3 regions of the Streptomyces sp. NPDC054842 genome follow, and region 1 is predicted to be linked to each of the others. Evidence: riboswitches for the same ligand, from Rfam matches in the RefSeq annotation. Region 1 holds a riboswitch; each other region holds the start of a gene.
What was found. Region 1 has a riboswitch for cobalamin ahead of ACWGIS_RS30700 (HoxN/HupN/NixA family nickel/cobalt transporter). Riboswitches for the same ligand answer to the same signal wherever they lie in the genome.
Positions count from the first base shown of each region.

Region 2: it holds a riboswitch for cobalamin, as region 1 does, so the genes downstream of both, ACWGIS_RS30310 (cobalamin biosynthesis protein) here and ACWGIS_RS30700 (HoxN/HupN/NixA family nickel/cobalt transporter) in region 1, are expected to answer to the same signal.
Region 3: it holds a riboswitch for cobalamin, as region 1 does, so the genes downstream of both, ACWGIS_RS17985 (CbtB domain-containing protein) here and ACWGIS_RS30700 (HoxN/HupN/NixA family nickel/cobalt transporter) in region 1, are expected to answer to the same signal.

Region 1 covers NZ_JBSGZN010000053.1:5,489-13,280, reverse strand. The annotation lists gene ACWGIS_RS30720 (nucleotide pyrophosphohydrolase) at 54-386, opposite strand; gene ACWGIS_RS30715 (AAA family ATPase) at 383-1,555, opposite strand; gene ACWGIS_RS30710 (cell division protein SepF) at 2,091-2,480, opposite strand; gene ACWGIS_RS30705 (ArsR/SmtB family transcription factor) at 2,676-3,035, opposite strand; cobalamin riboswitch at 3,117-3,354, shown strand; gene ACWGIS_RS30700 (HoxN/HupN/NixA family nickel/cobalt transporter) at 3,383-4,483, shown strand; gene ACWGIS_RS30695 (TetR family transcriptional regulator) at 4,708-5,373, shown strand; gene ACWGIS_RS30690 (Zn-ribbon domain-containing OB-fold protein) at 5,478-5,927, shown strand; gene ACWGIS_RS30685 (hypothetical protein) at 5,998-6,144, opposite strand; gene ACWGIS_RS30680 (HAD family hydrolase) at 6,834-7,589, opposite strand; gene ACWGIS_RS30675 (acyl-CoA dehydrogenase family protein) at 7,579-7,792, opposite strand, start outside.
Region 2 covers NZ_JBSGZN010000051.1:34,587-42,378, forward strand. The annotation lists gene cobN (cobaltochelatase subunit CobN) at 1-3,515, opposite strand, end outside; gene ACWGIS_RS30305 (cobyric acid synthase) at 3,512-5,020, opposite strand; gene ACWGIS_RS30310 (cobalamin biosynthesis protein) at 5,017-5,958, opposite strand; cobalamin riboswitch at 6,065-6,205, opposite strand; gene ACWGIS_RS30315 (hypothetical protein) at 6,343-6,564, opposite strand; gene ACWGIS_RS30320 (anion permease) at 6,577-7,792, opposite strand, start outside.
Region 3 covers NZ_JBSGZN010000020.1:79,821-87,612, forward strand. The annotation lists gene ACWGIS_RS17965 (GNAT family N-acetyltransferase) at 1-427, opposite strand, end outside; gene ACWGIS_RS17970 (DUF6479 family protein) at 753-1,121, opposite strand; gene ACWGIS_RS17975 (four-helix bundle copper-binding protein) at 1,283-1,648, shown strand; gene ACWGIS_RS17980 (histidine phosphatase family protein) at 2,003-2,584, opposite strand; cobalamin riboswitch at 2,728-2,870, shown strand; gene ACWGIS_RS17985 (CbtB domain-containing protein) at 2,908-3,129, shown strand; gene ACWGIS_RS17990 (CbtA family protein) at 3,155-3,937, shown strand; gene ACWGIS_RS17995 (TetR/AcrR family transcriptional regulator C-terminal domain-containing protein) at 4,037-4,645, opposite strand; gene ACWGIS_RS18000 (acyl-CoA dehydrogenase family protein) at 4,931-6,121, shown strand; gene ACWGIS_RS18005 (hypothetical protein) at 6,292-6,477, shown strand; gene ACWGIS_RS18010 (DUF305 domain-containing protein) at 6,602-7,237, opposite strand; gene ACWGIS_RS18015 (DUF6153 family protein) at 7,335-7,792, opposite strand, start outside.

The DNA of each region.
Region 1 (7,792 bases):
CAATCACTACTGAGAGTGACCGAAGGGGGTCGCGCGTAGAGGGCGGGCGTCGGTCAGGGGCTGTCCGGAGCCGGGAATCTGCGTTCGTTGCGGTCGATCTTGGCGTCCAGCGCGGCGAGCGGATCCACGTCGAGCACCGCGCACAGTTGGAGGAGATAGGCGAGCACGTCCGCGACTTCGTCGGTCACCCGGTGCGCCGTGTCCGGGTCGTCCATCACCCGGGCCGATTCCTCCGGGGTCAACCACTGGAAGATCTCCAGGAGTTCGGACGCCTCCACGCTGAGCGCGGCGGCCAGGTTCTTGGGGGTGTGGTAGGGCTGCCAGTTGCGCACGGCCGCGAACTCGCCCAGTCGGCGCTGCAACTGCGCCACGTCCAGTTCCGTCACACCCCCAGGTCTACCACCGTCACTCCCTCCACCTCCGCCGCCCCCGACGCGTCGCTCACGGCCCCGACCAGCCGGATGTGTCCCCGCTCGCACATCCGCGCCGCGAGCCGCAGCAGCTCTCCCGCCTGCCGGGCGTCCATGGAGCGGTCGAAGCCGTCGGCCAGTACGGTCAGCGTCTGGAGCGCCGCGGGGACCTCGCCCGCAGGGTCCACCTCCAGCACTCCGGGCCCGGTGAGCAGCACCAGGGCCAGCGCGAGATACCTCAACTCCCCGTCGCCCAGCAGCCCCACGTCCGTACGGCGGCCGTCACCGCGGTCGAGCAGCCCGCGGACGGTGCCGTCGCCCAGAGGTTCGGCGAGCAGGTCGGTGACCGGGCCCGCGCAGCCGGCCCGGACCGCCTGGACGAGCAGCCCGTGCCGACGGGAGCACTCGGTCCGGGTGCGCCAGAGCACGTCGGCGAGGTTGTCGCAGCCGGGCAGCAGGCGTCCGCCGCCGGCCGGAACGGGTGCGCGCATGTACGGCGGGCGTGGGTCGCAGGGGAAGACGGAGCGCAGGGCGATCACCATCTGCTCGGCGGCGGCGAGTACTTGGCGCTGTCCGTCGGTCTTGCCCGCGACGCGCAGGGGCAGCAGGGCGGTGCCGAGGCGGTCGTCGGGGAGGGGGCCCCGGGTCACGGGGGACGCGCCCGCCGTGTGCCAGGCGGCCTGGACGACGGGGCGGCCGGGGTCCCGTAACGCCGTCTCCAGCAGGACAAGTCCGCCGGCGGTCAACCGTTCGCCCACGATGCGCAGTTCGGGTTCGGCCTGTACGGCGAGGTCGAGCCGGACGGGTCCTTCGGGGCCGTCGGCCGTGCAGCCGATACGGAATCCGCGCCGCCGTTGGGCGTCCGGGCGAGCCCCCTCGGGTACGCAGGCGGCCGGATCGGGGAACACCTCGCACAGCTCGGCCCCTCCCCCGAGCCGTGCGAGCGCCTCGTACGCCCGTAACGCGTTGGACTTGCCGCTGCCGCTGGGGCCCGTGAAGAGGGTCAGCCGTCCCAGCGCGAAGTCGGCGGCGCGGTGCCCGGCGAAGGCGGAGAGCCGCAAGTGGGTGACGCTCGGCCGCTCCGGCCGGGACTGCGCAGGACTCGGCGCGGCCGAACCGGCGCCGACTGCAACCGTTTTCGCCACCTCACGAGGAGCGGTCCCCGCCACCCGGGGTTCGGGCACCCGCTCCTGCGCGGCCGGCTTGGAAGGCAGATCCCGCCCGCCCGGCTCCGGGCCGACGAACTCGCCCGAACGCCCCCCGGCATCCAGGCGGTACCCGTCAGAAGAGACGGACTCAGCGCACTGAACCGCCCGATCGGGTTGAGCAGATGGAGCGGACGGCACACACGAAGCAGAGGAAGCGGACGAAACGGAGTGAACAGCCCGAAGCGATTGAACGGACTGAAGGGACTCAACGGGCTCAACGGGCTCAATTGATTGAAGGGGAGGCAAAGGCGGCACGGTCATATCCGGACGGTAGGACTCCGCCGGGAGGCGAACCGTTCCACCCGGGCGACCTTCCTTCGTTCGAGGGATCACGCTCGTTGATCACGGGCCCGGTGACGCACCTGCTCGTACCCGCTCGCACCTGCTCGCGGAGGGCGCCCCGCCGCGCCCGCCGAGTCCGGCCGCCCCCGCATGGCCACGGCGAGCACCCGGCAGCGCCGGTACGGCCACGTCACAGCCCCGGGACCCCGGCCCCCTCCATCAGCCCCTGCACCTCGGTGCCCGGCGGTGTCAGCAGGAACACGTTGCGGTCGACCCGGTGCATCCCGCTCGCCAGGCCGAAGACGACGCCCGTGCTGAAGTCCAGAACCCGCTTGGCGACATCGGTCTCGGCGCCCGTCAGATCGAGCAGGACGGGGATGCCCGCCATGAGTGTCTCGGCGACCTCCCGGGCGTCCGCGAACACGTTGACCCGCAGCACGACGAAGCGGCGCCGGGTCTCGGTCGCCGCCTCGGGTATCGACCGGTGGCCGACGGCCGACGGCCAGGCGTCCCGGCCGCGCAACGGAACGACCTGGGCGAGCCCTTCCCACTGTTCATCGGTGACGTCGTGGCTGTTCACTGGCCATCCCCGCCCTGGCTCGCCATGGTTGTCGGCACCGGGCAATTCTTACGCATGGTCACCCGTTCGGCCGAACAGCGACACGGTACGCGACGGCTCTCCTTGCCGGAGATGGGCTTTGAGCGGCCGCGAAACACCGGGAAGGGCCGCCGAACTGCCGTAACTACCGGTAACCGCGGCGCGGCTCGGCCGGAATTAGGCGAGCCGCGTGGCGCAGTGCTCCAGCAGTGCGGCGGTCGCGGCGTCGACCAGCCGGTAGCGCACGACGCGTCCCTGCCTCTCGCCGGTGACGACCTCAGCCGTACGCAGCAGCCGCAACGCCTGGGAGACGGCCGGGTCGTTCATGCCCGTGGCGACGGCGAGGTCGGAGACGGCGAGAGGGCCGGCCCGGTGCAGCGCCAATAGGAGCGCCAGCCGGCCGGGGTCGGCGAGCAGCGAGAAGCGGTCGGCCCACGCGCGTACGGCGGTGGGTTCGCCGATGGCGGCCACGGCGTCGCAGACCCGGTGGCCGTCGATGGTGCGCCGGCCGGCACGGTCGGCGGGGACGAGATGCATGGCGGCATTCTTCCAGGCGGCGCTGTGTGATCTTGGATACCTGCGCAACTGTGCAGGCTTGCAGCCGTTCACGGGCGGCACCTAAGGTTGGCGGGCCGTGGTGTTCGGGAAGACCGGTGACAGCCTTTCAGGGGCTCAGTCCGGAGCGGCCCTCGCCACTGTGATCGGGGAGTTCTCGTCCCGTGCCGCCTCAGGGCGGCGCCACTGGCCGGACGGCCGGGAAGGCAGGGACGGGCGCGTCGACCCTCCACCACGCCGGGCTTCGGCTCAGCGGGAGGTACCCGCAAGCCAGGAGACCGGCCACGGCATCTCACGAAGTGATCCACGAGGTGCTGGAGCGTGACCGCATGACCCTGCCCACCGGGCCCACGGGGCCCGCCGTTTTCCAGTGGCGGCGCGAGGACACCGTCCGCACCGCCGGTCTGCTGGCGGTGATCGCCGCCCTGCACGTCGTCGCGTTCGGTGTGCTGTTCCTGCTGGTCGTGCCGGCGCACTACGAGGTCGGCTCCAAGGCCTTCGGCATCGGCCTCGGCGTCACCGCGTACACCCTGGGTATGCGGCACGCCTTCGACGCCGACCACATAGCGGCCATCGACAACACCACGCGCAAGCTGATGGCTGACGGCAAGAGGCCGGTGTCCGTGGGGTTCTGGTTCGCGCTCGGCCACTCCAGCGTGGTGGTCGTCCTGGCCGCGCTGATCGCGGGCGGCACCCAGCTCGCCGGGCGCATCATGAACGAGGGCTCCCGCACGCACCAGGTGCTGGGCGTCATGGGTACGACCGTCTCCGGCATGTTCCTGTACCTCATCGCGGCGCTCAACCTCGTTGCGCTGATGGGCATTCTGCGGGTCTTCCGGGCGATGCGGGAGGGAACCTACGACGAGCGGCAGCTCGAAATGCACCTAGATTCAAGGGGGTTCATGAACCGGATCCTCGGCCGGTTCACCAAGTCCATCAGCCGCCCCGGGCAGATGTTCCCGCTGGGCTTCCTGTTCGGCCTCGGCTTCGACACGGCGACCGAGGTGACGCTGATGGTGATGGCGGGCAGCGGGGCCGCGGCCGGGCTGCCGTGGTACGCGATCCTGTGCCTGCCGCTGCTGTTCGCGGCGGGCATGAGTCTGTTCGACACGCTGGACGGCACGTTCATGAACTTCGCCTACCAGTGGGCGTTCTCGAACCCCGTGCGCAAGGTGTTCTACAACCTCACCATCACGGGTCTGTCGATCGCGGTGGCGTTCCTTATCGGCACGATCGAGCTGGTCGGTGTCCTGCACGACAAGCTCGATCTGCGGGACGCGGTCACCGGCTGGATCGCGGACCTCGACCTCGACAACGTGGGTTTCATCATCGTCGGCCTCTTCGTGGTCGTCTGGGCCGCCGCGCTGGCGTACTGGCGACTGGCCAGGGTCGAGCAGCGCTGGGCGGTCCGGCCGGCCGACGGCGGCTGAGACGGGCCGCGGCCCACGGAGCGCACGCAGGGGGCCGGGGCGCCGGGTGAGCACCGAAGCCCTACCGACACAGGGGGCGACCCGCAGCTGGATCACTCATGACACTCAGTCCCCTCCTCACCAGGCACTGAGTGTCACTCCGTCCTCCCCGGTGCTAGTTTCGCCGCATGAGCGAGACATCCCGCGGGGGTCCGTCGGCCGGGGCGGGGACGCCGAAGCCGCCGATGCGTGACGCCCTGGTCGCGGCCGCGTTCCGGCTGTTCCTGGAGCGGGGTTACGAGCAGACGACGGTCGACGACATCGTGGCGCTGGCCGGGGTCGGACGGCGGTCGTTCTTCCGGTACTTCCCGTCGAAGGAGGACGTGGTCTTCCCGGACCATGAGCGCTGCCTCGCGGAGATGACCGAGTTCCTGACGTCCGGCCCGCCGACGGAGGACCCCGTCGGGCAGGTCTGCGACGCGGCCCGGCTCGTCCTGCGGATGTACGCGGAGAACCCGACGTTCTCCGTGCAGCGTTACCGGCTGACCAAGCGGGTGCCGGGACTGCGGGCGTACGAGCTCTCCGTGGTGTGGCGGTACGAGCGTGCCCTGGCCGACCATCTGCGGGTCCGTCTCGCGGGCCGGAGTGACGGCCACCTGCACGCGGACGTGATCGCCGCCGCCGTGGTCGCGGCTCACAACAACGCCCTGCGCTCCTGGCTGCGCGCCGACGGCGAAGGGGACGCCGACGCCCATGTCGACCGGGCCCTGGACTACGTGCGGCGGACGTTCGGCACGGACGGCCCGGCGGCTCGCACGGAGAAGGGCGAGGACGTGGTGGTCCTGGTGGCCCGGCGCGGTGTCCCCATGTGGCGGGTGGTCAAGGAGATCGAGTCCGTCTGGACCGATTGAGGGTACGCAGTGCCTTTACGGCTGGCACTGAGTGCCATACTCTGTGGCGCGTGCACGGCGATCCGAGCACATCAGATTCCGGCCGAGCGCAGGGAGATGACATCGTGTTCCACCCGGGAATCGGGATCGCGGCGGACGTGCTGGACGCCGACGTCCCGGAGAGCAACGCCACCGCCCCCGTCGAGAGCGGCGCCCCCGCCTGGGCCGGCAAGCCGAGCGAGGAGCGCCTCGCCTTCCAGCGCTGTCGCTGGTGCGGGACGACCATGTTCCACCGGCTGCTGTGCCCGGTCTGCGCGTCGAGCGACCTGCGCACCGAACGCAGCCAGGGCACCGGCATCGTGCGTCGCACGACCGTCGTCCGCCGCAACACCCCGGCCGCGCGCAACGTCTCCCTCATCGAGATGGCCGAGGGCTTCACCGTCCGCGGACGCGTGAAGGGGCCGTTCATCGCGATCCACCCGGGCGGCCGCGTCCGCCTCACCGTCGCCGAGGACCCGGTCCGCGGCGAACCGGTCTTCGAACTCATCGACGACCCGTACGGCCTCCGCCACTGACGCACGCAGACCCGCAGCCGGTCGGCCGTACCGGGCAGGTCAGCACCGGGTAGCCCGGGTACGTCAGCCGCTACGCGGGATCCAGTACGGGCCGCCCGGGAAGCCCACCGTCCCTCTCGCAGCGCAGCTCCCTGGCCATGGCGAGCGAGACGGAGTGAGCCACAGTCGCGTAGGCGTCCTTCAACGCCTCGATGTCGCCCTCGGGTTCCCTCGGCATCCCCCAGTGCTCCGCACCGATGCGGATACGAGCCAACCGCGACGAGTCGGACAACTCGGCGCTCCGGCAAGCGAACTGGACCTTGTAGTCCTTCGGAGTCTTCGGAGTTCCGTCCGCCTCTCCGTCTCCCCCACAACCAGTGGCCCCGAGAACCAACGAGCCGACCACAACCACTGCAAGGAGCCCCCGGCGTACCGACCTACGACTGATCACTGTCCGCACCCTCAGAATTCTCGTCCGCCCACCGACTTCACCCGGCCTCCAGGCCATTGCCCTGCTGATTCTTTCGGTCGCTGCCGATCCTGAGGCCGATCAGCACCCATACGCGTAGGTCCTGTCCCAACACGCGTCGGGCACCTCATAGCCGCCCAACAGCCCGACCACGCACAGGCATTCCGGCTAATCTGATGCATCATCAGGGCTGAATCGAACCAGCGCCGCGCGCAGAGGAGCCTTTCCGAGCCTCTCCGAGCGTCATCCGACGCGGCCGAGTCGGTCGAAGGGGCCACGTGACGTTCCTGACCACCGCGACGCCGAGCACCTGTTCCCGGGCGGGTCGCGGTGATCTTCATCGGCTGCCGTACGTGTCCCGGCCCGATCACCTCAGGGGCGGCGCCGGCACCGCCCCGCCGCACCGCCCCGATCCCCGCGGCCAGGCAGCTGAGACCCCGGCCGGCGGTCCGCCGCGGTCACCCGCCTCCGTCGGTGCCGGCGGCGTGCGGTGGCACGGTGGTGTGGGTCCCGTCCGGGGCGACCATCACCGCGTGCCCCACGCAGTGCAGCATGGGCAGGTCGGAGGGATGGTCGCCGTAGGCCCAGCAGTCGGCCGGGTCGATGTCGGGGTGGCGGGCGAGGAGCCGGCGCACCAGGGTGCGTTTGCCCTCGCCGATGGCCGGGGGGCCGATCAGTTCGCCGGTGAGCAGCGGCCCGCAGCGTTCGAGTCTCGCGCCGAGGACGAACTGCGCTCCGACCGCCTCGGCGATGACGGCCAGCAGCGGCGGGAAGGTGCCGGAGACCAGGGCGACGGACGCGCCCTCGGCCCGGTGCCGGCGCAGCGCGGCCAGTGTGGTGGGGAGATAGAAGCCGTCGGCCCGGCTGTGCTCCTGGTACCACCGGCGGGCCGCGGCCTCGGCCTCCGCGGCCGGGCAGCCCCGGAAGGCGCGGTGGAAACGGCGGTTGGCCTCTGCGCGGGGCAGACCGGCCAGTTCGCCGAGCAGTTCGGCGGCCCGGCGCGCTCCGTCCGCGCCGTGTATCCGCGCGAAGTGGTCGCGGAGGAAGTCCGGGCCGCTCTTGCGGCCGATCAGCGTCTCGTCCACGTCGAAGAACACCAGCCGGCGGGGGCCTTCGGGGCGCGCCGGCGCAGCGGGCCGGGAGGGTGTGGGGCGGGGAGGCGGCGTCGCGGGCAGCGGGGACCGGGGGCGCGCGCTGCGGATGTCAGTGGACACCGGCGACCACCTCCGTCGGCGCGGAGTGCGCCATGAGCCGGGGCGCGGCCGCCGGGCAGGCCACCGGCAGTTCGGCCGCCTGCCCGGGACGGTCTTCGAAGTCGGCGAACACGGAGTCGGCGTAGAAGGCCGCCGCGGTCTCCCGGCGCACGGCCTGGTGCGCGGCCAGCACGTGGACGTCGCGCCAGGTGCGCTCGAGCGGC
Region 2 (7,792 bases), on a different contig from region 1:
CACGGGTTGGACTTCTTCATGAAGTCCCGGTTCTCCGCGTCGAAGACGTACTCCGCGCTGAGCTTCTCGTACATCCAGTCGTCGACCACACCGGCCGTCGCGTCGTACCCGAAGAGGTAGTCGACGGTCGCCGCCATCTCGAACGCGCCCTTGTACCCGTGCCGCCGCATCGCCGCCATCCAGCGCGGGTTGACCACCCGGGCGCGGAACACGCGGTGCGTCTCCTCGCCGAGGGTGCGGGTCTTCACCTGGTCCGGGGTGGCGGAGTCGCCGACGTACGCCTCCGGGCTGGCGCCGGTCAGATGGCGCACCATGGCCACCATGCCGCCGTGGTACTGGAAGTAGTCGTCGGCGTCGACGAGGTCGTGCTCGCGGGTGTCGACGTTCTTCGCGGCCACGGCGATCCGCTTGAACGCGGTCTCCATGTCGCCGCGCGCCGCCCGCCCGTCCAGCCCGCGCCCGTAGGCGTAGCCGCCCCACACCGCGTACACCTCGGCGAGGTCGGCGTCCGAGCGCCAGTTGCGGGCGTCGATCAGCGGCAGCAGCCCGGCGCCGTACGCCCCCGGCTTCGAGCCGAAGATACGGGCCGTGGCGCGCCGCCGGTCACCGTGCTCGGCGGTGTCCTCGTCGACGTGCCTGCGCACGTAGTTGGCGTCCGCGGGCTCGTCCAGCTCGGCCACCGCGCGCACCGCGTCGTCGAGCAGCCCCACCACGTGCGGGAACGCGTCCCGGAAGAAGCCGGAGATCCGCACGGTGACGTCGATGCGCGGCCGGCCCAGCTCGGCGAGGGGCACGATCTCGAAGCCGGTCACCCGGCGCGACGCGTCGTCCCAGACCGGCCGGCAGCCGAGCAGCGCGAGGATCTCCGCGATGTCGTCGCCCTGGGTGCGCATCGCGGACGTGCCCCACACGGTCAGCCCGACGGACGTCGGGTACGCGCCGGTGTCCTGGAGGTAGCGGGCCACGAGCGAGTCGGCGAGCGCCTGACCGACCTCCCACGAGAGCCGGGACGGGATCGCCTTGGGGTCGACGGAGTAGAAGTTGCGGCCGGTCGGCAGGACGTTGACCAGACCGCGGGTCGGCGAACCCGACGGGCCCGCCGGGACGTAACCGCCGCGCAGCGCCTTGAGGATGTGCCCGATCTCGTCCGTCGTCCGCGCGAGCCGCGGGACGACCTCACGGCAGGCGAACTCCACCACCGCGACCGCGTCCGGGAGTTCGGCGTTCAGGACCTCCCGCACCAGGGGGGCGCTCGCGGCGGTCTCCCAGCCGCGCTCCTCCATGCCCAGCGCGATCCGGCGGCACAGCTGCTCCAGCAGGTCCACCGCGTCGGCGCCGGTCCGCGCCGGGCCCCCGACCAGGTCGGTGAGTTCCGCCGGCACCTTCACCGGAGCGCCCGGCTCGGCCAGCAACTCCTTCTCGGACAGGCCGAAATGGGCCGCCAGCGAGGCCCGCAGCCCCGGCAGGGCGTTGGCCCGTCCGCCCCACACCTGGGAGGCGCGCAGCACGGCCAGCACGAGGTTGACGCGCGGCTCGGCCTCCGGCCCGCCGCCCAGGATGTGCAGTCCGTCGCGGATCTGCACGTCCTTGATCTCGCACAGGTAGCCGTCGATGTGCATGACGAACTCGTCGAACGTCTCGTCGTCCGGCTGCTCGTCGACGTGCAGGTCGTGGTGCAGCTCGGCCGCCTTGACCAGCGTCCAGATCTGCGCGCGCACCGCGGGCGCCTTCGCCGGGTCGAGGTCGGACACCAGCGCGTACTCGTCGAGGAGCTGCTCCAGCTTGGCGAGGTCGCCGTAGGTGTCCGCGCGGGCCATCGGCGGCACCAGGTGGTCGACCACCGTGGCGTGCCCGCGCCGCTTGGCCTGCGTGCCCTCACCGGGGTCGTTGACGATGAACGGGTAGATCAGGGGGAGTTCGCCGAGCACGGCGTCGGGCGCGCAGCCGCCGCTGAGCCCGAGGCCCTTGCCGGGCAGCCACTCCATGGTGCCGTGCTTGCCCATGTGCACCACGGCGTCCGCGCCGAAGGAGTTCTCCAGCCACCGGTAGGCCGCCAGGTAGTGGTGCGACGGCGGCATGTCGGGGTCGTGGTAGATCGCGATCGGGTTCTCGCCGAAGCCGCGCGGCGGCTGGATCATCACGACGACGTTCCCGAACTCCAGGCACGCCAGCACGATGTCGTCACCGTCGACGTACAGGGAGCCGGGCGGCTCGCCCCACGCCTCCAGCATCCCCTCGCGCAGCGCGGGATCGAGGGTGTCGAACCACGCCCGGTAGTCGGCGAGCGGCACGCGCGCGGGCGCCGACGCGAGCTGCTCCTCGGTGAGCCACTCGACGTCGTGGCCGCCGGCCTCGATGAGCCGGTGGATCAACTCGTCGCCGTTGTCCGGGTAGTCGGTCAGCGCGTACCCGGCGTCCCGCAGCGCGTCCAGGACGCGGACGGCGGAGGCGGGGGTGTCCAGGCCGACCGCGTTGCCGACCCGGGAGTGCTTGGTCGGATAGGCGGTGAAGACCAGTGCGAGCCTCTTCTCCGCGTTCGGCTTGTGCTTCAACCGCGCGTGGCGCACGGCGATCCCGGCCACACGCGCCGCCCGCTCGGGGTCGGCGACGTACACCGGCACGTCGTCCGGGCCCTGCTCCTTGAAGGAGAACGGCACGGTGATGAGCCGTCCGTCGAACTCCGGGATCGCGACCTGCATCGCCGCGTCCATCGGGGACAGGGCGGCGTCGGAGGCGTCCCACGCGGCGCGCGAGGAGGTGAGGCACAGCCCTTGCAGGACGGGGATGTCGAGGTCGGCGAGCGCCCCGATGTCCCAGGCCTCCTCGTCGCCCCCGGCCGAGGCCTCGGAGGCGTGCGTGCCACCCGCCGCGAGCACGGTGGCGACCAGCGCGTCGGCCTGCCCGAGGATCTCGTACAGCCCGGCGTCGGCACCGCGCAGCGAACCGCAGAACACCGGAAGGGCGTTGGCGCCGCGTGCCTCGATCGCGTCGCACAGGGTGTCGACGAAGGCGGTGTTGCCGGACAGCTCGTGGGCCCGGTAGAAGAGCACGCCGACGGTCGGGCGGCCCTCGGCCGGGTCCCGCCCGCCGTGCACCCCGAACTCGGCGGTCTTCTTCGGCTCCTCGAAGCCCTCACCCGTGAGCAGCACGGTGTCCGACAGGAAGCGCGCCAGCTCCGTCAGGTTCTCCGGGCCGCCCTCGACGAGGTAGCGCAGCGCCTCCGCGACGACACCGGCCGGCACGGACGACTCCGCCATCAGCTCGGCGTCCGGCACGGACTCCCCGCCGAGCAGCACGGTCGGGATCCCGGAGGCCCGCAGCGCGGCGAGCCCGTCCTCCCAGGCCCGCTTGCCGCCCAGCAGCCGTACGACGGCGACGTCCGCGCCCGTCACCAGAGCGGGCAGCTCCTCGGCGACGTCGACCCGGTTCGGGTTGCCGATCCGGTACCCGGCGCCGGAGGCCCGGGCCGCCAGCAGATCCGTGTCGGCGGTCGACAACAACAACACTGTGCTCATGCGGGTGCTCCCGGTGGGATGAAAGGCAGTCCTGTCGGAGCGCCCGACTCGATGAGCCGCCACAGCGCGTCCGTGTCCGCGTGTTCCTCGATCAGATCGCCGAGCAGGTCCAGCTGCTCCTCGCGCAGGGTGGCGAACGACGTGCCGGCGGCCGGCACGAACCGGCGGCCCGCGGCGGCCGCCACCTCCCGCAGGAACGCCCGCCGGAACCCGTCCGACTCCAGCGAGCCGTGCCAGTGCGTGCCCCAGACGGCGCCGACCCGGCAGCCGTCCAGGAAGGGTTCGCCGCCGGTGACCTCGGCGACCCCGTGGTGGATCTCGTAGCCCTCGACGCGCTCGCCGAGCGCCTCGCCGACGGGCCGCGTGAGCGTCTTCTCCCGCGCGAACCGCACCCGCACGGGCAGCAGTCCGAGCCCGTCGACCCGGCCCGCCCGCGACTCGACGTCGTCCTCGATCCGCTCGCCCAGGGCCTGGAAGCCGCCGCAGATGCCGAGGACGGGCCGCCTTTCGGCGGCCCTCCTCGCGATCGCGTCCGCGAGACCGCGCTCCCGGAGCCACCGCAGGGCGTTCACCGTCCCCCGGGTGCCCGGTACGACGACGAGGTCCGCGTCGGCCAGCTCCTCCGCCCGGTCCACGAACCGCACGACGACGCCCGGTTCGGCGGCCAGGGCGTCGACGTCCGTGAAGTTGGACATCAGGGGGACCGCGCAGACGGCGACCCGCAGCACGTCCTCGCCGGCCGGCGGCGCCACGACGGACTCCCGGACGGTCCCGCGCAGGGACACCCTCAGTCCGTCCTCCTCGTCGATGCCGAGGCCGTGCCGGAACGGCAGGACGCCGTACGAGGGCCGGCCGGTGAGCCCGTGCAGCATCTCCAGGCCCGGCTCCAGCAGCGAGACGTCCCCGCGGAACTTGTTGACCAGGAACCCGGCGACGAGTTCCTGGTCCTCGCGGCTGAGCAGCGCCACCGTGCCGAAGAAGGACGCGAAGACGCCGCCGCGGTCGATGTCCCCGACCACCAGGACGGGCAGCCGCGCGTTGCGGGCGATGCCCATGTTCACGATGTCGGTGCGCCGCAGATTGATCTCGGCAGGACTGCCGGCCCCCTCACAGATCACCGCGTCATACGTGCCCCGCAACTCGGCCAGGCACTCCAGCACGGTGCCGAGCAACGCCTCCTGGCGGCCCCCGTGGTAGCCGCGCGCGCTCATCTCGCCGACCGGCCTGCCCATCAGCACGACCTGGCTGCTGCGGTCGCTGCCCGGCTTGAGCAGCACGGGGTTCATCAGCGCGGTCGGCTCGACGCGGGCGGCCTGCGCCTGCATGGCCTGCGCCCGCCCGATCTCCGCGCCCTCGCGCGTGACGAAGGAGTTGAGGGACATGTTCTGCGCCTTGAAGGGCGCCACCTTCACGCCCTGGCGCACCAGCCACCGGCAGATCCCGGCGGTCACGACGCTCTTGCCCGCGTCGGAGGTGGTTCCCGCGACCAGCAGCCCGCCGCTCATCGGCTCGCTCCCTTCGACAGCAGTCGTCCCGCGGCGCAGACGCCCAGCGCCAGCCAGCTCACCCGGCGCGAGAGGCGTACGGCCCGTTCGATGTCGCGCACCCCGACGGCCCGGCCGCCCCCGTTCAGCACGGGCCGGTGCTCGACCCTGCCGCCGTAGGAGAGGGTCCCGCCGAGCCGCACGCCCAGCGCCCCCGCGAACGAGGCCTCCACGGGACCGGCGTTGGGGCTCGGGTGGCGGACGGCGTCGGCGCGCCAGGCGCGGACCGCGCCGCGCGGGTCGCCGCCCGCGACGGCCGCGAGCACGGCGGTGAGCCGCGCCCCGGGCCAGCCGGCGACGTCGTCGAGGCGCGCGGAGGCCCAGCCGTAGCGGCGGTGGCGGGCCGACTTGTGCCCGACCATGGCGTCCAGGGTGTTGACGGCCCGGAAGGCGAGGAGTCCGGGCACTCCGGCGACGGCGCCCCAGACGAGGGCTCCCACCACGGCGTCGGAGGTGTTCTCGGCGACGGACTCGACCACGGCCCGGGCGATCCCGTCGGCGTCCAGGGCCTGCGGGTCCCGCCCGCAGAGGTGGGGCAGCCGCTCACGGGCGGCGTCGACGTCCCCGGCGGCCAGCGCGCCGCCGACGGCCCGGGCCTCGCGGCCGAGCGAGGTGCCGCCGACGACGGCCCAGGTGGCGGCGGCGGTCAGCGCGACGGAGGCGGCGGGGGAGGAGCGGACGGCGCGGGCCGCCAGCGCGGCGAGCCCGGCGGCGCCGCCCACGCAGACGGCGGTGTGCAGTGCGCCCCACCCGCGGTGGTCACGCCACAGCACCCGTTCCACGGTGCCCGCGGCCCGCCCGAAAGCGGCGACCGGGTGCCCGCGGCGGGGATCGCCGAGGAGCAGGTCGCCGAGGAGGCCGGCGGTGGCGCCGTACGCGAAGACGCGATCGGCACGCACGGCGTCAGCCCGCCGTGGGGTGAAGTAGAACCCTCGTACTCAACAGGACCCGCAACGGGCAGCCGCGCATGGCGATATGTCCTCACTCAGGGTGTCCACGCCCTGGTTCGAAGAGACCGGCGGGGAGAGTTCCTGGCTCCCGGGGGACTTCCTTCCCCGGTGACAGTGGCGGGACCGCGCCGGATTCACACCGGCTTCCTCTCCTGACGCCTCTTGGCTCCGGCAGTCCACCACGGGCTCAGAACAGCCGTCAACTTGCTGTTGACCTGCGGAGGGAGAGTGTGCGAAGGCCCACACGCACGTGGGGTGCGGGACGGTGATCCGTCCCGCACCCCACGTGAAGTGATGCCGGTCTTACCCGACTTGCGCCGGTTGTGTCCGCCGTCAGGCGACGATGAGGTAGATCCCGTACGCCACCGCCGCCGCGCAGGCGGCGAAGCAGGCGTACGCGGTGGTGACCGCGAGGGCCGCGGACCCGCCCTGCGCGCCGCCGGACTCCCGCTTGGAGAGGCCGACGATGCCGAGGGTGAAGAGGCCGACGAGGGCCACGGTGACCACGAGGCTGACTCCGAAGACGGAGCCGAGGGCTGCCCAGTCGATGTTCATGCTGTTCGTTCCTTAGACCGTGGCCGGGCGGGTGGGCTCGGTGGTGGGGCCGGAGTCCGGGGCCGGGATGGTGGCCGTCAGGCTCACCGGGCCGGCCGGCGGCGGGGTGACCGCGGCGATCGCGGTGGTGACGACACCCGCGGGCTCGGTGTCGGTCCCGTTGACGTTGTCCATGGTGACCGGCTGGCGGCGCGAGAGGGTCCAGATGACCGCGGCACCGGCCACGAGCAGCGTGCCCGTCGCGATGATGCCCCAGGTGCCCTGCTGGGTGAGGAACTCGGCGCCGGCGCCGACGAGGCCGGCGGCGGGCAGGGTCAGGCCCCAGGCGATGAACATGCGGGTCGCGGTCGACCAGCGGACGACGCCGCCCTTGCGGCCGAGGCCGGAGCCCATGACCGCGCCGGAGCAGGACTGGGTGGTGGAGAGCGAGAAGCCCAGGTGCGAGGAGGCCAGGATGACCGTGGCGGCGCTGGTCTGGGCGGCGAAGCCCTGCGGCGGCGCGAGGTCGGTGAGGCCCTTGCCCATGGTGCGGATGATGCGCCAGCCGCCGAGGTAGGTGCCGAGGGCGATGGCCATACCGGCCGAGACGATGACCCAGGTGGGAGGGTTGGAGCCCGGCGCGAGCACGCCGCCGGTGACCAGGGCGAGGGTGATGATGCCCATCGTCTTCTGCGCGTCGTTCGTGCCGTGGGCGAGCGAGACCAGGCCGGCGGAGGCGATCTGGCCGGCGCGGTAGCCCTTGGCGGTCGCCTTCTCGTCGGCGCGCTGGCCGATCCTGTACGTCAGGCGGGTGGCGAGCATCGCGGCGAGTCCGGCCACGACGGGCGCGGCGACCGCGGGGATGAGCACCTTGGTGACGACGGTCGAGCCGTTCACCGACGACCAGCCGGCCGACATGACCGCGGCGCCGATGAGGCCGCCGAAGAGTGCGTGGGAGGAGCTGGAGGGCAGACCCAGGAGCCAGGTCAGCAGATTCCACAGGATGGCGCCGACGAGCGCCGCGAATATGACCTCCGTGCGGATGCCTTCTTCGTTGATGATGCCGCCGGAGATCGTCTTGGCGACCTCCACGGAGAGGAAGGCGCCGACGAGGTTCAGCGCGGCGGACATCGCCACCGCCGTCTTGGGCTTCAGAGCGCCGGTCGAGATGGTCGTCGCCATCGCGTTGGCAGTGTCGTGGAAACCGTTCGTGAAATCGAACACGAGAGCGGTAACGATCACGATCCCG
Region 3 (7,792 bases), on a different contig from region 1:
ACGGCGCGTAGGGCGGCACCTGGTGCCAGCCCTCCCGCGCGTAGAGGGCCCGGGCCTCCGGCTGCAGGGCGCCCGTCTGGAGCCACAGCGGCTCGACGCCGAGCCGCCGCGCCGTGGACTCGACGGCGCCGAGGGCCGCCCTGGCCAGGCCGCGGCCGCGGTGGTCGCGGTGCACGAACACCCGCTTGACCTCGTACCGGTCAGGCAGCCTGCGCAGGGACGCGGTCGCCACCGGGACGTCGTCCGCGTAGCCGACCCAGGTGACGACGATCTCGTCCGCCGACGGCTGCGGCGCACGGACCCGCCGGTGCTCGACGGGGGCGTAGCGGGGGGCCAGTTCGGCGGACATCAGTTCGCGCAGCCCGACCGCCGCTGCGGCGTTCCAGCTCTCGGACTCCCACCTCGAAGTGGCGGACGGCAGGCTCATGGCGCTTCCTCGCGGGGACGGCACGGGGTGCGGACGCCCGTGGACCTGCATGGTCACCCCGGCCGAGGACGCGTGTCCTCCCCTTCGGCGCGATGTTCGCACGACGGAAACAGTGCGTTCGCAGAAGCGCGGCGCGAGCCGAGGGCCTGCCGTGACACGGCTCGCCGACACCCTCCCGGCCCCGGGGCACCCGCTCCCGTCCCGCCGCGTAGGCCGGCTCGCGGCAGGACGTGCCCGACCACCGGGGCACACCCGGTGGTCGGGCTCCCGGTGGCGGTGAGGCTGCGGCACTCACCCGGACGCCGCACGCGCGGCGCCGGGGCGCTCAGTGGGCGCCCGAGCCCCCGCTGCCGAAGGAGCCGCTGGAACCGCGGCTCCAGCGCTGCCGGGTCCGGTCCCGGCTCGCCCGCGAGGCGACGTTGCCGTGCGCCGCCAGTTCGTACGGCGTCAGTCGGCGGCTGCCGCGGGGCACCTCGTCCGGCTCGCGGTTCTCGCTGACCTCGAAGACCGGGCCGCTCTCGGGAAGTTTCGGTTGCTCCTCGGCCCGCGGCCGGTCGTTCTCCCTGCCGCGTATCCGGCTGTCCATCCACATCGCGCCGGCCAGCAGTGCCGCGACGGCCACTCCGATCACAAGCGGTGCGAAGCCGGCCAGCAGACCGCGCTCCGCCGCCAAGTCGATCCCTGGTGTGCTCATGGCGCATCCGTCCCTCGGGTGTACGTGGCGCGCGAGTACCCCCCGGCCCGGGGGCGAACCGGAATGAACCATTCCGGGCGGTCGGTCGCCGTCTCGGTGGCGGACCCGCGGGCGCCGCGTTTGACAAGGGGGACCGGGGCAACCCGGACCAGGTGACCTCAATGACATCTGAGCAGGAGCTCTTCCGGTTCCTGGAGGACCGTTTCGCCTGTGCGCAGTCGTGCACGGAGTGTGCACGGGCGTGCGCTCTGCGCGCGAGCCTCATGGAACCGGACGGGCCGAAGGAACAGGAACTCGTCCGCCGCAAGGGCATCATGTGCGCCGAGGTGTGCGACGCGACGTGCCGGATGCTGTCCGAGCAGGCGGGCCTGGACGAGGCGGGCATGCGGGTCCAGCTGGAGTGGTGCCGGGACGTCTGCCTGGAGTGCGCCGACGTCTTCGACGACCACCCCGGCGCGCAGGACAGCGCGAAGGCGTGCCGCGAGTGCGCCCAGGCGTGCACGGACTTCATGGCGACGCTCCGCTGAGACGGGGCTCTCCCCGTTCACCACTCCGGGCAGCACCTTCGGCGTCCCCGGCATGCCCGGCGTCGAACGGGGCCTGAGCGCGGTACGGGCCAGCGTCACGCGGTTCTCCGCGCCGAGCTGATCCCGGTTGCCGTCCGTGCCGGACCGATGTCGGTTGCCATCCGCGCCGAGCTGATGTGCAGTCCGGGCCCAGCCGAGCCGCGTCGCCGCCCGCGCCGAGCGTGCCAAGCCGCGCCGCGTCGCCCTCCGCGACGAGCGTGCCGCGCCGATCCCGGGTGCCGTCCGCGCCGAGGCAACCCCCGTCGCCGTCCGTGCCGACGGCGATCCCCGTCACCGTCCGGACCGACGGCGGACTCAGTCGGCGGCGTCGCCCGTGAGGGGGCGGCCGACCCGGACGTTCCAGCGGTCCGCGCGGCCACTGAGTTCCGTGGCGGTCAGCGGCGGTACGTCGATCCGCCAGAACGCCGTCTCCGGTACCCCGAGCGCCCTCACCACCGCCGCCCGTACGACCTCCGGCTCCACGACGGCCAGCACCCGCCCCGAGAGCAGCGCCGCCGCGCCCAGCCGTCCGGCGACCCGGTCGCAGAGGTCCCGCACGGACTCCCCGCCGTGCGGCGCGGACTCCGGGTCGGCCAGCCAGCGCACGACCGCGTCCGGCTCCCTCGCGCCCACCTCGTCCAGCGTCGCGCCGCGCCAGCGGCCCACGTCGAGACCGGCCAGCCCGGCCACCTCCACGGCGTCCAGCCCGAGCGCCCCCGCGGTGTCACGGCAGCGCGCGCTGGGGGAGACCCACCGCTCACCCCCCGACGGGAGCGTGCCGGCGGCGGCCCGGGCGAGCCGCAGACCGGCCTCCTCGGCCGGGCAGCCGTCGTCGAAGCGCGCCTCACGCAGGGCCCTGCTGGACGCCGCTGAGATCAAGGTCACTCGGGTCGTCATGGATCCGCTTTCGTGGTCGTGATGTCGCCGCTCCCGCACTCAATCCCCGCACCCGGCAGGCGAGTTGACGACCCGTCGGCACCGCGGGGCGCACACGGCCGGCCTCGTGCGCCCTTGGCCGGGCCTCCGCTTCGCGGTACGGTCTCGACGATATTGACGACGGTCCGGCGGAAGCCCGGTGAGAATCCGGCACGGTCGCGCCACTGTAAGCCAGGCAGGAGCCGCCCCCTCCAGGGGTGGTGAGCGCCCGGCAAGTCAGACCCGCAGCCGTCGTCCTGTGCACCACCACGATGGGACGCGAGTTCCCCAGGAGGTCCTGCCACATGGCGCAGTCCGTCGCTCAGCCGGCCGTCACGCCCACCGCCGTTCCCGCGAAGCTGCCGATCAGCGCGATCGCCCCCTGGGCGGTCTTCTTCGGCATCCTGATGCTGGTCCTGCTCTACTTCGTCGGCGCCGAACAGGGCGCCACCTCGCTCGTCTCCGGCGAAAACGTGCACGAGTGGGTGCACGACGCCCGCCACCTGCTCGGCTTCCCCTGCCACTGACGGCGACAGGGAAGCGTACGAGTCGATGAACTCGGCAACAGTGAGAAACCTGCTGGTGCGCGGCATGCTGGCGGGTCTCGCCGCCGGCGTGCTCGCCCTGGTCGTCGCGTACGCCCTCGGCGAGTCGCGGGTGGACGCCGCGATCGCCTACGAGGAGTCGCACGCGCACCATCACGAGCACGGCGTGGAGGCGGTGACCCGCACCATGCAGTCCACCGGTGGCCTGGCCACCGGCGTGCTCGTCTACGGTGTCGCCTTCGGCGGCATCGCGGCCCTCGCGTACTGCTTCGCCCTCGGCCGGATCGGCCGCTTCGGGCCGCGCGCGAGCGCGCTGCTCCTGTCGACGGCGGGGCTCGTCGCGGTGTACGTCGTGCCGTTCCTCAAGTACCCGGCGAATCCGCCGTCGGTGGGCGACGCCGACACCATCGGCAAGCGCACGACGCTGTACTTCCTGATGATCGTGCTCAGCGTGCTGCTCGCGGTCGCCACCGTGATCCTGGGCAAGCGCCTCGCGCCACGCCTGGGCAACTGGAACGCCACCCTGGCGGCGGGGGCGTTCTTCGTCGCCGCGGTGGGTCTGGCGTACGCGTTCCTGCCGTCGTTCGACGAGGTGCCGAAGGACTTCTCGGGCACCCTGCTCTGGCAGTTCCGGCTCGCGGCGCTGGCGATCCAGGTGACGCTGTGGACCTCCTTCGGGCTGGTCTTCGGCGAACTGGCCCACCGGCTGACGGTCAACGGGACGCCCCGGATGCCGGGGCAGGGCAAGGAGAAGGCGTCCGCCGCCCCGGCGGCTTCCGCGGCGCCCTGAGCGTGCGTGAACGACGGGCCCCGGGCGACCGGGGCCCGTTCGCTCGTACGGAGCGCCGCGTCCAGCCGGAGTCGTGCCGGTGCTCCGCGTGCGCGCGCCTCACCTCAGTCGTTCGAAGCCGTCCAGCATCGCGGTGAGGCCGGTCTCGAACCGTGCGGCGGGATTGTCGTCGGCGCCCTCCGCCTCGGGACGCGGAACCGTCAGGCCCAGCGCGTGCCCGACGGTGAACTCCCGCAGGCAGCGCGCGACACGGTCCGCCTGCGACGGGCCGAACCCCGCGGCCGTGAGGTGCCCGGTGAGCCGTGCGCACACGTCCGCCGCCGCTCGTGAGCGCACCGGGTGCGTCGCGAAGACCGCGACGGCGTTCGGGTGGTCGAGCAGGACGGCCCGCAGCCGCCCGCAGTACTGGCCGGCCACGGCCCGCCAGGACTCCTCCCAGGGCAGCGAGTCGAAGTCGGCCTCGGCGAAGAGCAGTTCTGCGACGCCGTCGAAAAGCGCGTCCTGGTCCTCGAAGTAGCGGTACGCGGCCATCGGGTCGACCCCGAGACCCGCGCCGAGCTTGCGCATCGAGAAGGCGCGCAGGCCGTTGACGTCGATCAGCGCCAGCGCCGCCGCGGCGATGCGGGAACGATTCAGCGCAGGTCTGGGAGGAGGAGTCGGGGGAGGGGCCGTCGGGCCGGTCCCCGCTTCGTGTCTGTGGGTCTTCATGAGGCGAGTCGGTCCAGGTTCGTGGTCGGGCCGCTTCCAGCACGGTCCGGAAACCGGTCGGTGGGCCGGTTCCCGGAACTCCTCGCATGCTACGTCCGGCACGTCGTCCGGGACATGGGCGGTACGGCGGCGGCAGTGGTCGCGCGCGCCCTCGCCGGGAGCGGCGTGACGTGCCACCGCCCTCCCGGCACGTCATCGGCATTCCCAATTTCTGGAACGAGTTCTACTGTGTGCGCCGTCGAGTCCGGGTGGGACCTGCCGATCCCCTGGGAGCCAGGAGGCGCCGTGCATCTCGAATACACGCCCGAGCAGCAGCGGTTGCGGACCGAACTGCGCGGCTACTTCGCCCGGTTGGTGCCGGACCCCGCCTACGCCCGCCGCGGTGAGCCGGCGGCGCAGAAGCGCTTCTACCGGGAGACCGTCCGCCGCCTCGGCGCGGACGGCTGGCTCGGCGTGGGCTGGCCCGCGGCGTACGGCGGGCGCGGGCTGAGCCCCATGGAGCAGTTCATCTTCTTCGACGAGGCGGCACAGGCAGGGGTGCCGCTGCCGCTGATGGCGCTCAACACGGTCGGCCCGACCATCATGCGGTTCGGCACGGACGAGCAGAAGGCGTACTTCCTGCCGAAGATCCTCTCCGGCGAGATCGACTTCGCCATCGGCTACAGCGAGCCCGACGCGGGCACGGACCTGGCGGCGCTCAGGACGAGGGCGGTACGGGAGGGGGACGAGGCGACCGGCCACTACACGGTGAACGGCCAGAAGATCTGGACGACCAACGGCGACACCGCCGACTGGGTCTGGCTCGCCGTGCGCACCGACCCGGCCGCGCCGCCGCACAAGGGCATCACCATGCTCCTCGTGCCGACCTCCGACCCGGGCTACTCCTGCACCCTCATCAACACCCTCGCCTCGCACGACACGACGGCGAGTCACTACGAGAACATCCGCGTCCCCGCCTCGCGCCGGGTCGGCGAGGAGAACAAGGGCTGGCGGCTGATCACCAACCAGCTCAACCACGAGCGGGTGACCCTCGCCGCCCACGGGACGATGGCGATCCGCGCCCTGCACGACGTACAGCGCTGGGCGATGGAGACCAAGCTCGCCGACGGCCGGCGCGTCGTCGACCTGCCCTGGGTGCGGCGGCGTCTCGCCCAGACGCACACCCGGCTCGACGCCATGAAGCTCCTCAACTGGCAGATGGTGAACGCCGTCCAGGAGGGCACCATCACTCCGCACGACGCCTCCGCCGTCAAGGTGTACGGGTCCGAGGCGCGCCGCGACGCCTACGCCTGGCTGATGGAGATCGTCGCCGCGCCGGGTGCCCTGAAGGAGGGCTCGGCGGGCGCCGTCCTCCACGGCGAACTGGAGCGCGGCTACCGCTCGGCGGTGATCTTCACCTTCGGCGGCGGCAACAACGAGATCCAGCGCGAGATCATCGCGTGGATCGGCCTGGGCATGCCCAGAGTGCGCCGGTAGACAGGGGACGCTGGCCGCCAGGGAGCGGGCCGGGCATCTCGATTCCGCCCTCCGTGGGACCGCCGGACGCCGCGGGCCCGCCCGCCATCGGGGCGCTGGACTCATCGGTGCCGTCCTCCGCCGCCCCCGCGCCGGACGGGGTGCCGGCGCCGCGTTGGCGTCATGTCAAGGTGCTGGCTCTGTCGGCCGTCGTCGTGGCCGTCCTGGTCGTGCACCTGGGGCTCGGACGCGTCCTGCGGGCGCACTGGCGATGGACCGGCTGGGCCGTCGGAGGGCTGCCGGCCGTCGTCCTGGCGAAAGTCGCACTCGTGGGCGGCTTCGTGATCCGGTGGGCGAGGCCCTCGGAGAGCCGCTGAGAACGAGTGCCCCGCGGCGGGCCGGTGGCACCGCCGCCCGGGTTTCCGGGTGAGCGGTGCGGAGCCCGGGCGGCGGGGCGGCCGTGTCTGTGCGGGCCGGACGTCCGGCCCGCCGTGGCCGTGGTCAGAGCCGGCCGAGGATGCCCTTCAGCTGCTCGACCTCCGCGGACTGGCTGGTGACGATGTCGCCGGCCGTCCTCACGGCGTCGGCGTTCTCACCGTTCTTCCGCTCCTCCTCGGCCATGCCGATCGCACCGCGGTGGTGGTCGATCATCATCTCGGTGAACATCCTGTCGAACCCGGCGCCCTTCATGTCCGTCAGGTGCGCCATGTCCGCGTCGGACATCATGCCGTCGTCGCTGCCGTGGGACATGCCGGGCATGGAGCCCATGGCGGTCGGCTCGTTCCAGGACGTGAGCCACCCCTTCATCGTCCGGATCTCGGGGGCCTGCGCCTTCTCGATCTTCGTGGCGAGCCTCTTCACCTCCGGGTCGGAGGCTCGGCCGGGGGCGAGCCGGGCCATCTCCAGCGCCTGCTCGTGGTGCGGGATCATCATCTGCGCGAAGGTGACGTCCGCGTCGTTGAAGGAGCCGGAGCGGGCGCTCGCCGACGCGGAGCCGGCGTGGCCGCCGTGGGCCGTACCGCCGGTGCCTCCGTCGCCTCCGCAGGCGGTGAGGAGCAGCGCGCCGGCGGCGAGGGCGCCCGCGGCGACGGCTCGGCGGACGGGCGTGCGGCGCTGGGCGCGGGTGTGGAAGGTCATGGTGAATCCACCTCGTGTGCTTGGTTCTTCGGCTGTTCTTGGCGTAGGCGAAACCGCGGGAGCGCTGGGGCGCGCGCCCGGCGGGAAGCGCTACGGCCTACAGCCGCAGAACCGACAGACGGGTGAGATCGGGCGCGCGGGGCGGCGGGTCGGGCCGCGGTACGCCGACGGTCCGGGCGAGGTGTCCGGCCTCCCGCTCCCCGCGGCGGGCGAACGCCGACGCGAGCAGCGCGGTGATCACCCACGCGCCGAACAGCACCGCCATGCACAGCGAGAGCATGTCCATGGTCATGGCGGGTTCGTGCGAGGAGGGCGAGGGCGACGTGGCCGGGAGGTCGGCGGCACCGGGAACGCCACCGAGGGAGGCGGGTTGCGTCGGGTGACCCGGGTCGGCCGCGTGCGAGGTGTCCGCGGGCATCGTCCGCGCGTGGGACACGGTGCTCGTCGTGGCGTGGGACGACTCGCGGGGATGGCCGACGGTGTGCATCACGAAGACGCCCAGGGCGAGCACGACGACGAGCAGCAGATGCCCCACGGCACCCGCCGCGCGTACGT